One region of the Pseudomonas imrae genome, then DNA from elsewhere that is predicted to be linked to it. Evidence: predicted binding sites of a transcription regulator. Region 1 holds the regulator's gene; the other holds the start of a gene.

Evidence for each region. The regulator sigma-54, encoded in region 1, starts transcription at its own class of promoters, with help from an activator protein. The targets are predictions, from matches to a motif close to ANTGGCATNNANNTTGCTNT.
Region 2: the regulator sigma-54 is predicted to act here: its motif matches at 2,405-2,424, upstream of glnK (P-II family nitrogen regulator).

The regions. Positions count from the first base shown of each region.
Region 1 covers NZ_CP110853.2:4,481,786-4,487,535, reverse strand. The annotation lists gene OQ460_RS20350 (ZIP family metal transporter) at 1-354, shown strand, start outside; gene OQ460_RS20345 (HPr family phosphocarrier protein) at 377-649, opposite strand; gene rapZ (RNase adapter RapZ) at 666-1,523, opposite strand; gene ptsN (PTS IIA-like nitrogen regulatory protein PtsN) at 1,526-1,990, opposite strand; gene hpf (ribosome hibernation-promoting factor, HPF/YfiA family) at 2,001-2,306, opposite strand; gene OQ460_RS20325 (RNA polymerase factor sigma-54) at 2,380-3,873, opposite strand; gene lptB (LPS export ABC transporter ATP-binding protein) at 4,059-4,784, opposite strand; gene lptA (lipopolysaccharide transport periplasmic protein LptA) at 4,784-5,317, opposite strand; gene lptC (LPS export ABC transporter periplasmic protein LptC) at 5,304-5,750, opposite strand, start outside.
Region 2 covers NZ_CP110853.2:5,247,454-5,253,203, reverse strand. The annotation lists gene OQ460_RS24050 (AAA family ATPase) at 1-895, opposite strand, end outside; partial or broken gene OQ460_RS24045 (magnesium chelatase domain-containing protein) at 1,077-1,724, opposite strand; gene OQ460_RS24040 (accessory factor UbiK family protein) at 1,951-2,211, opposite strand; gene glnK (P-II family nitrogen regulator) at 2,632-2,970, shown strand; gene OQ460_RS24030 (ammonium transporter) at 3,005-4,342, shown strand; gene OQ460_RS24025 (secondary thiamine-phosphate synthase enzyme YjbQ) at 4,553-4,978, shown strand; gene sutA (transcriptional regulator SutA) at 5,082-5,408, shown strand; gene OQ460_RS24015 (HAD family hydrolase) at 5,599-5,750, opposite strand, start outside.

The DNA of each region.
Region 1 (5,750 bases):
GGCATGCCTGACGCCGACAGCCTGGCCATGGGCATCGCCTTGCAGGATGTGCCAGAAGGCCTGGTAATTGCGCTGGTGTTGGCAGGGGCGGGGATGTCACGGCTCAAGGCGTTTCTGATCGGTGCTGCATCTGGGCTGGTAGAGCCGCTCTTTGCGATACTCTGCGCCTGGTTGGTGAGCCTGGCCGAGATGTTGTTGCCCCTGGGCCTGGCATTGGCGGCTGGGGCGATGTTATTGGTGGTCACGCATGAAGTAATTCCCGAGTCGCGGCGCAATGGCAATGACAAGCTCGCCAGCCTGGGATTGTGTATCGGGTTTTGTCTGATGATGACGATGGACACGGCGCTGGGGTGAAACGATGTAATCGGGGTGGGGGTTACTCACCCTCCCCGAAGTAATCATTGATCAAATCCACCAAGGCTTTCATTGCTTGTTCTTCCTGCTCGCCTTGTGTCTTCAGATGAATCTTGGTGCCTTTGCCTGCGGCGAGCATCATCATCGCCATGATGCTCTTGCCATCCACCATGGTCTCCGGCGTGCGCCCGGCGCGAATATCGCAAGGAAACTGACCTGCGACCCCAACGAATTTAGCTGACGCACGAGCATGCAAGCCCAGTTTGTTGATGATTTCAATTTCCAGAGCGGGCATCGCGGGTGTGTTCCTTTCAGCTAAGGTCGCGGTGGCGGACCTGGACATTCTTGAGGATTTTCTGCAAGGCCTGACCCAGGCGCTCGGTCAGGTAGACAGAGCGGTGGTGGCCACCGGTGCAGCCAATGGCAATAGTGACATAGGCCCGATTGCTGGCTGCAAAGCGTGGCAGCCATTTAAGCAGGTAACTGGAGATATCCTGGAACATCTCCTCGACGTCCGGTTGTGCGGCAAGATACTCGGCCACCGGCAGGTCCAGGCCTGACTGATCGCGCAGTTCCGGCTTCCAGTAAGGGTTGGGCAAGCAGCGCACGTCGAACACCAGGTCGGCATCCACAGGCATGCCTCGCTTGAAGCCAAAGGACTCGACCAGAAAGGCAGTCCCCGGCTCTGGCTGGTTCAGCAACCGAAGCTTGATGGCATCGCGCAGTTGATAAAGGTTCAGGCTGGTGGTGTTGATCTTGAGGTCAGCCAGGTCAATGATCGGTCCCAGTAACTTGGTTTCGTCTTCGATGGCTTCGGCCAGTGAGCGGTTCGCGCTGCTCAGCGGGTGGCGGCGACGGGTTTCGGAGAAACGCTTGAGCAGCGTTTCTTCGTCGGCATCCAGGTACAGCACATCACAATGAATGTGCTTGCTGCGCACCTCTTCCAGTAGCTGCGGGAAGCGTGTGAGATGGCTGGGCAGGTTGCGAGCGTCGATGGACACCGCCACCAGCGGCTGCGCCAGTTCCGTGTGGATCAATGCACGCTCGGCCAACTCAGGCAGCAAGCCGGCCGGCAGGTTGTCGATACAGTAGAAGCCGTTGTCCTCGAGGACATTAAGGGCGGTGCTTTTGCCCGAGCCGGAACGGCCACTGACGATGATCAAACGCATGATTACTGCCCGCTTTGTTCATCCAGGACAACCTGATAGAGCGCCTCATTGCTTTTGGCGCTGCGCAATTTGTCGCGTACATCCTTGCGGTCGAGCATGCTGGCGATCTGCCGGAGTAGTTCCAGGTGTGCATCGGTGGCCGCTTCCGGGACCAGCAGAACGAACAACAGGTCTACCGGCTCACCGTCAATGGCGTCGAAGTCGATTGGGGCGTCCAGGTGCAGCAGGGCGCTGACGGGCTGCTCGCAGCTTTTAAGTCGGCAATGAGGGATTGCGATGCCGTTGCCAAAACCGGTTGAGCCAAGTTTTTCACGGGCGATCAGGGCCTCGTAGACATCTTGCATCTCCAGCTCGGGCACTTCGCGACCGATCAGGTTGGCAATCTGTTCGAGGGCTTTCTTTTTACTGCCGCCCGGCGCGTTCACGAGCGAACGGCCGGGGGTCAGGATGGTTTCAAGTCGGATCATGGGGGGAGAGTTAACGACCTGTACCTTGCATCAGGTGCAGATTCTTTTCCTTATGCTTTATGAGTTGGCGGTCCAGCTTGTCGTACAGCGAGTCAATTGCCGCGTACATGTCTTCATGTTCCGCGTTGGCGACGAGTTTGGCGTTCGGTACGTGCAAGGTGGCCTCGATTTTCTGCTTGAGCTTATCGACCTCCATGATGACTTGCACGTTGGTGATCTTGTCAAAATGCCCCGCAAGCTTGTTCAGCTTGCTCTCGGTGTATTCACGTAGGGGTTTGGTGACTTCCAGCTGGTGTCCACTGATGTTGACTTGCATACAGCTTCTCCTTCGTTGCCAGTGCATAAAGCGGCAGGCAAATGCCTGCCACTGGAACGCTGTGGCCCACCCGTCACATCAACCGTTTACGCTCGCTGGACGGCGCGATTCCAAGGGACTCGCGGTATTTGGCGACGGTTCTACGGGCGACCTGAATGCCTTGTGCCTCCAGTAAACCAGCGATCTTGCTGTCACTCAACGGCTTTTTCTGATTTTCCGCGGCAACCAGTTTTTTGATGATCGCGCGGATCGCTGTGGACGAGCATTCGCCGCCTTCGGAGGTGCTGACGTGGCTGGAAAAAAAGTACTTCAGCTCATAGATACCCCGTGGGGTATGCATGAATTTCTGTGTGGTCACTCGGGAAATAGTCGACTCGTGCATGCCTACCGCTTCGGCAATGTCGTGCAGGACCAGCGGCTTCATCGCCTCATCGCCGTATTCCAGGAAGCCACGCTGGTGCTCGACGATCTGTGTGGCCACTTTCATCAAGGTCTCGTTGCGACTTTGCAGGCTCTTGATGAACCAGCGGGCCTCTTGCAACTGATTGCGCATGAACGTGTTATCGGCGCTGGTGTCTGCCCTGCGGACGAAGCCGGCGTATTGTGGGTTGACTCGCAGGCGTGGCACTGACTCCTGGTTGAGCTCTACCAGCCAGCGTTCGTTGTCCTTGCGCACGATTACATCCGGAACGACATACTCCGCCTCGCTCGACTCGATCTGCGAGCCAGGGCGAGGGTTGAGGCTTTGTACCAGTTCGATGATCTGGCGCAGGTCGTCTTCCTTGAGCTTCATGCGGCGCATCAATTGGCTGTAATCGCGGCCGCCCAGCAAGTCGATATAGTCGGTGACCAATCGCTGCGCTTCTGTCAGCCACGGCGTCTTGGCAGGCAACTGACGCAACTGCAACAACAGGCATTCGCTGAGGTTGCGGGCGCCGATGCCGGCCGGTTCAAATTGTTGGATGCGGTGCAGGACGGCTTCGATTTCGTCCAGTTCGATGTCAAGTTCCGGGTCGAAAGCCTCAAGAATCTCTACAAGGGTTTCGTCCAGGTAGCCCTGGTTATTGATGCAGTCGATCAGGGTTACGGCGATCAGGCGATCGGTGTCTGACATCGGTGCCAGGTTCAGTTGCCACAGCAAATGACTCTGCAGGCTCTCGCCGACAGAGGTGCGGGTGGTGAAGTCCCACTCATCATCGTCGTTGCTGGGCAGGCTGCTGGCGCTGGTCTGGTAGACATCTTCCCAGGCTGTGTCCACCGGGAGTTCATTGGGAATACGCTCGTTCCATTCGCCTTCTTCGAGGTTATCCACCGTCGGGGCGGTTTCCTGATAGGAGGGTTCCTGCACGTCGGTGTTGGGTTTTTGCTCGATGTTGTCGGCCAGGGGGTCGGCGTTATCGAAGTCGTCGCCTTCTTCCTGGCGTTCGAGCATCGGATTGGACTCCAGGGCCTCCTGGATTTCCTGTTGCAGGTCCAGGGTCGACAATTGGAGCAGGCGGATGGCTTGTTGCAGCTGCGGTGTCATCGTCAGCTGCTGGCCCATTCTCAGGACTAGCGATGGTTTCATGGCAGGGGCTTAACACCTTATTCGCCGGCGCAGTGCGCCATCCACGACAGGGCGCGTGAGCGCCAAACATAAGCAAATTATATGCCTGATATCGGTGGCTTTGCCTAGAGCGCGGTAACAATAAAAACTATGAGGTTTTTATTGACTTGCGCGCTCTCTGGCGCTGAGCCATGACACCATGGTGTTTACAGGCGGAACTCATGGCCCAGGTAAACTTCCTTGACCAGTTCGTTGGCCAGGATAGTGGCGGCGTCACCTTCGGCAATCAGTTGGCCATCGTTCACGATATAAGCGGTTTCGCAGATATCCAGGGTTTCGCGCACGTTGTGGTCAGTGATCAATACTCCAATGCCCTTGGCCTTGAGGTGATGGATGATCTGCTTGATATCGCCCACCGAGATTGGGTCCACACCGGCAAAAGGTTCATCCAGCAAGATGAATTTCGGTGCAGTGGCCAAGGCGCGGGCGATCTCCACGCGGCGACGTTCGCCGCCGGACAAGCTCATGCCGAGGTTGTCGCGAATATGGTTGATGTGGAATTCCTGCAGCAGGCTTTCCAGCTCTTTGCGGCGGCCGTCGCGATCCAGTTCCTTGCGAGTTTCAAGGATTGCCATGATGTTGTCTGAGACTGACAGTTTGCGGAAGATCGACGCCTCCTGAGGGAGATAGCCGATACCGGCGCGGGCGCGACCGTGCATGGGCTGGTGGCTGACATCCAGGTCGTCGATCAATACACGCCCCTGATCCGCCTGGACCAGGCCAACAATCATGTAGAAGCAGGTAGTCTTGCCTGCACCGTTGGGGCCAAGCAGGCCGACGATCTGGCCGCTGTCGATCGACAGGCTGACGTCGCGCACGACCTGACGGCTTTTATAGGCCTTGGCCAGATGCTGGGCTTTCAGGGTTGCCATTACTGGGCCTTCTTCTTCGGCTGGATAACCATGTCGATGCGTGGACGTGGCGTAGTGACGTTGCTGCCATTGGCGCGACCAGCGTTGGCGACCTGTTTCACGGTGTCATAGGTGATTTTTTCACCCTCCGTGGAGTTACCGTCGGTGCTCAGGACCTTGGCTTGGTCAATCAGTACAATGCGGTTTTGCTGGGCATGGTACTGGATTGTCTTGCCATAGCCTTTCATCGGGCCGGCGTCGGTTGCCGATTGCTTCTGCTCGAAATAAGCCAGGTTGCCCACCGAGGTCACGACGTCGATATCGCCATTGGCAGTGCGGGTAAGCGTCACCTTGTTACCGGTGATCTTCATCGAGCCCTGGGTGATGATCACGCCACCGGTGTAGGTCGCGATGCCTTGCTTGTCATCCAGTTGCGCATCGTCAGCCGAGATGTGGATCGGTTGCTGGCTATCGTTCGGCAGGGCCCAGGCGCTCACGCTTCCCAGTGCTGCGCCCAGGCCGAGCAAAATAGGGAGGGTTTTAACGAGCCTCATACTGTCCTCTTACGTTCGATAGCAGGTGTATCCTGCTTTCTTTCAAATACGCTTTCATTCCCTTGCCAGTCGATACACCGCCAGCTCCGTCGATTCTAACGTTTTGCTCGGTCTGCGCATATTGCTTCTGGGGGAATACGGTCATGCGACTGCTGGTGATCACGGTCTGGCGATTCTCGGCATCGGTGCGGGCAATGCGTACGGAGTCGATCAATTCCACTTCGGTGCCGTCCGGATTGACTTCGCCGCGCTTGCTGGTGACGTGCCAAGGATATTCAGTGCCGCGATACAGATTCAGGTCTGGGTTGGTCAGCAATGTGACCTCCGTGGCCTTCAGGTGTTCGACCTTGTCCGAAGTCATCTCGTATTGCACCTTGCCATCGGGCAGGAACTGCACGCTGTAGGCGTTGGTGGCGTAATAGTCGATGGCGCC
Region 2 (5,750 bases), 770 kb from region 1:
TGAAGTGGCTTTCTATTTCCTTAGCTCTTTGTTCCGATACTTGGTTTCCACAAAACTCACAGCAGCTTGAATTGTGCCGGTGATGTATCTCTATACCATCCTGCACCCATTTCTGAATATCGCTGTTCTGACTTAACCTTTCCAAGGTTTTGCTAACTGCTGTAGTTTTTAGCAAGTCTCTTAGCCTAGTGGAAGCTTGTTTGTAATACTCGTTGTCAAGAACGGTTTTGACGAATCGTATAGCCGGAAGCTGTGCCGATTTAGCTGAGTTGGTAAGCTCAACTATCTTGTCTTTTTGTAATATAGAAGTCGGGTCGTCAATTTTTTCTTTATTTCGACCTATGAAACCCTCTAGTTTTCGCTTGTCATAATTTAAGTAGTAGCTATCACTCGTATCAATTGACTGTAATCCAGTCTTAACATGCCTTGCACTATCCGTCATGAATTTAGCTTGGTCAGTGACAAGTCGGCCGAGCGAAGTATTTTCAATAGTGTATTTTGCGTCTTTTTCTTTTACCTGCTTCTTAAGCTCTTCAAGTTTTTTAATTTCGTCTATCTTTTCTTTAGCCACTAGCAGTATGCTTTTAACGGAGCTGTTCCAATCTATGTTGTCTTGCACAAATTTCTGATTGAAAACTTGAATATTAAGGTTGCTGGTAGCTAGATTTTTTTCTGTTACTGTCGACCCAGCATCTGTTGTAATAGTGAACTCTGAGCCTGTAAAGCTCGGATTAGTAGTCCGCTTTTCAAGGGAGGAGAAAAGACCTGAAAGTGTTGATTTTCCTGTGCCATTCCAACCATATACAAGATTGTACCGCCCGAAGTTCTGGGTCGCCTTGTTATTATAGTTTTTGAATATCCCGAAGTTTTTGAGTTTTTGAATGTTACTTATCATTGCTGCGCTCCGTGCTGACAATTGCATTTTTTATATGTCGGTTGATACCCAGCCAGCATTATTTTGTAGTAGTGGCAGGATGATGGTAGACCAGAACGGAGGATTGCGTATTCACACGTGGCTTGAGCGCCACGATTAGTCCCCCGCCTTGACGAAAATATGAGGTCCAATGCTAGCTTTAAAGAAGCAGGTTGTGGGCGCCCGCCGCCGCAATCAACAGAGCCCTTTTTGCCGCCAGTTGGCCCTGGACTTCGCTGAGGTCGGGGTAGGGCTTGTTCAAGTACAGCAAACCGTCGGACTTGAAGGGTTCAATCGGCACTTGCCCATTCAGGTGCGCCACCACCTGCAGCAGGTGGTCTGCTGCAATTACCTTCAGGCCGGAAGCGAGGCATGCTTCCTCGGTATTGGCCCGAGGCACGATCAAGGTACGTCCCGCCTTGCGTGCCGCCAGGGCCGCGGGCAACACACCTTTTACCGCCCGTACTTCACCAGACAGGGCCAACTCACCGAGACATTCCACGTCATCGAGCATCAGCGCCGGCACCTGCATGCTGGCGGCCAGGATCCCCAGTGCAATGGCCAAATCAAAACGCCCGCCGTCCTTGGGCAGGTCGGCGGGCGCGAGATTGAGGGTGATCCGGCGAGCAGGGTATTGCAGCGCGCAGTTGAGAATGGCACTGCGCACCCGGTCCTTGCTTTCCTTGACCGCTGCTTCTGGCAACCCCACCAGCGTCAGAGACGGCAAGCCGTTGGCCATATGCACCTCGACGGTGACTGCGGGGGCTTCGACGCCAATCTGGGCACGGCTGTGGACGATGGCAAGAGACATGCTCGTTCCTTGAATTAGAGGGCCGCGTCCTGCGGTTTTTCAAGGGTAGACGAGAGAAAGGCGAGCGAAGTGCCGAGGTTTTACAGAACGTATCCCCAACTGAACGCAGAGCCAGTGTGGGAGCTGGCTTGCCAGCGATAGCAATCCGCCGGATATCTATTTCTTGTCTGACACACCGCTATCGCAGGCAAGCCAGCTCCCACATTTTGATATGAGTCGTATCAGGTTATTCCTGGGCAGGGCTCAACCGTGCTTCCAACTCCGCCACCTTCGTCTCCAGGCTCTCCAGCCGCGCACGGGTGCGGGCCAGGACCACCATTTGGCTATCGAACTCTTCCCGGCTTACCAGATCGAGCTTGCTGAAGCCGCTTTGCAACAGCGCCTTGAACTGGCTTTCGATTTCATTGCGGGGCAGTGGAGTGTCGCCGCTGAACAGGCGAGAGGCGTGGCCACTCAGGGCGTCGAGGAGGTCTTTGGGCGCGAGCATGGGAGATATTCCGGAAAACTGTTGGGCGCCAGTGTAACACGCAGCGTCCAGAGCCTTTTCACCGCCGCAGTCGCACGCTTTTCGCGCACAGGCCAGGGCTGTGACGCACTGTTTTTGTGCGTATCGGCATCGCCGCCACGCACCTTCATCCGGCATATGTGAGCAACGGATTGATTTCTATGATTTTTACGGAGCTGGCAAGGTTTCTGCTTAGACGATCATGACCCATGCACTGATGCAGTCGCTGTGACGAATGCAGTGCACTGACGGATCAGGGTACATGTTTCGTCCCCAGCGGTTAGCTGGCGTCGCAATGGCAATTGCCGAGGCGACGATGCGTTACAAAGCCAGGCACTGCGCTTAGACTTGAGACGGGTTTGTTTTCCTGGGGCAAGTCCACCAATTCGGGAGAGAGTTTTCATGAAGCTAGTCACTGCCATCATCAAGCCGTTCAAGTTGGACGATGTACGCGAGTCACTGTCCGAGATCGGCGTGCAGGGCATTACCGTCACTGAAGTCAAGGGCTTCGGTCGGCAGAAGGGTCATACCGAGCTGTATCGCGGCGCGGAATACGTAGTCGATTTCCTGCCGAAGGTGAAGATTGATGTCGCCATTGACGACAAGGATCTTGATCGGGTCATCGAGGCGATAACCAAGGCAGCCAACACCGGCAAGATCGGCGACGGCAAGATATTCGTGGTCAATCTGGAACAGGCTATTCGCATCCGTACCGGCGAAACCGATACCGACGCAATCTAAGCCGCCAAACCCCAACGCCCCAGGAGAAAACAATATGACTCTGCGTAAATTCGCAGGGCTAGGAGCCCTGTTGTCCATCGTAATGCCCAGCCTGGCCATGGCGGCAGACGAAGTGGCGGCTCCAGTCCTCAATTCCGGCGATACCGCCTGGATGCTGACAGCCACCGCGCTGGTGCTGTTCATGACTATTCCTGGCCTGGCGCTGTTCTACGGCGGCATGGTCCGTTCCAAAAATATCCTTTCCGTGATGATGCAGTGCTTCGCCATTACCGGCTTGATCAGCATTCTGTGGGTCGTCTATGGCTACAGTATCGCGTTCGACACCACGGGCATGGAGCAGGGCGTCGTCAATTTCAACTCGTTCTTCGGTGGCATGGGCAAGGCGTTCCTGGCGGGCGTGACCCCATCGAGCATCACCGGGCCTGCGGCACTGTTTCCGGAAGCGGTGTTCATCACCTTCCAGATGACCTTCGCGATCATTACTCCGGCGCTGATTGTCGGTGCGTTCGCTGAGCGCATGAAATTCTCTGCCATGCTGATCTTCATGGCTATCTGGTTCACCCTGGTTTATGCGCCAATCGCACACATGGTCTGGAGCGGCAACGGCGGCCTGATGTGGGACTGGGGCGTGCTGGACTTCGCTGGCGGCACCGTGGTGCATATCAACGCCGGTGTGGCTGGCCTGGTGGCGTGCATCGTGCTCGGCAAGCGCAAAGGCTACCCGACCACCCCGATGGCACCGCATAACCTGGGTTACACCCTGATCGGCGCGGCCATGCTGTGGATCGGCTGGTTTGGCTTCAACGCAGGCTCCGCTGCAGCGGCCAACGGCACGGCCGGGATGGCGATGCTGGTGACTCAAATCGCCACCGCTGCGGCTGCACTGGGCTGGATGTTTGCCGAGTGGCTCACCCACGGCAAGCCGAGCGCACTGGGCATCGCCTCGGGCGTGGTTGCCGGCCTGGTGGCGATTACTCCGGCGGCCGGTACGGTGGGCCCGATGGGTGCCATTGTGATTGGCCTGGCGTCGGGCGTGATCTGCTTCTTCTGCGCCACCAGCCTCAAGCGCAAGCTGGGCTACGACGACTCCCTGGATGCCTTCGGTGTACACGGTGTCGGCGGTATTGTCGGCGCTATCCTGACCGGCGTGTTTGCTGCACCGATCCTGGGCGGCTTCGGCACGGTGACCGACATCGCGGCACAGGTCTGGATCCAGGCCAAGGGCGTTGGGTTTACCGTGATCTACACGGGGATCGTCACCTATGTGATCCTCAAAGTGTTGGACATGGTGATCGGCCTGCGTGTGACCGAAGAGGAAGAGGCGGTTGGCCTCGATCTGGCGGAGCACAACGAGCGCGGTTACAACTTGTAAATACGCGTAAAAAAAATGCCCGGTTCGCCGGGCTTTTTTTTGTCTGGCGTTTGTCAGTCACCAGAGGTTGTGAGACTTTTTATTCAAGTTTGTGACGGGATCCACAAGGCACATTTCACTGTGCGAATGTCTTACAGGCATGTAGGCGTATTCGGCACTTTGTTTTTTCCCAGAGCGCGCTAGAATGCGCGCCGATGGGCGGAGAACTGTATGTGGCAACAGACGTTGATTACCCTGCGGGCAAAGCCCCGAGGCTTTCATCTGGTAACGGACGAGCTGCTCGCGAGCTTGCCTGAAGTGAAGGCTTGTCGAGTCGGCCTGCTGCATCTGTGGCTTCAGCACACCTCGGCTTCGTTGACGATCAACGAGAATGCCGACCCGGCAGTTCGCCGAGACTTCGAGCGTTTTTTCAATGCGCTGGTGCCGCAAGGTATGGCGGGATATGAACACAACGACGAAGGTCCGGATGATCTGCCGGCGCACTTCAAGGGCAGCCTGTTGGGCTGCCAGCTGAGTTTGCCGATCAAGTCCGGCCGCTTGGCAATAGGAACATGGCAAGGCGTTTATCTGGGCGAGCACCGTGATCATGGCGGTGCCCGTAAAGTCCTCGCCACCTTGCACGGTGATGGGGCATAAGCCACTGGTTATCCGGTGGACGTTGATTTTTTTCCGGCGGCCTTCGACAGATGGCGAAGCTGGGCTATAACTAATCTGCTTTTCGCAAGTCATGAGGTAGAACATGAGCGACGATGATCTGGAAAACGACGAACTCGAAGTAGGTGACGAAGACGACACCGAAGAGGGGCTTGAGGCGGCTGCCGAAGACGTGGCAGATGACGACGGTGGCGATGATGCGCCGGCTCCGGCTGCCAAGGGCAAGGCCAAGGCTGCAGTTTCTGTAGATGAACTGCCAAGCGTTGAAGCCAAGAACAAAGAGCGCGATGCGCTGGCCCGGGCGATGGAAGAATTCCTCGCCAAAGGCGGCAAGGTGGTCGAAGTCGAGGCCAACGTAGTGGCTGATCCGCCGAAGAAGCCGGATAACAAGTACGGCAGCCGCCCTATCTAAGGCCGCTGACGTGTTTGCTGAAAAAGCCCGCCGTCGCTGCGGGCTTTTTCATGCCTGCAAGTCGCCGCATATCAATGTGGGAGTTGGGCTTGTGTGGGAGCGGTGTGTCGGTCGGCACATGTGAGGCTGATCCACCGCTATCGCGAGCAAGCCCGCTCTCACATTTTGATTTTCAGTGTTGCTGCAACCGTTACTTCCAGTTGTTGAGCAGCGCTGGCAGCTCAGCCAGGCTGAGAATCTGTGCATCCGGGAGCTTGTCCCCTTCCCACTCCTTGCCCATCGGGTTGAACCACACTGCGCGAAGCCCGGCCTGCTGCGCACCGGCAATGTCATCGCCAGGGT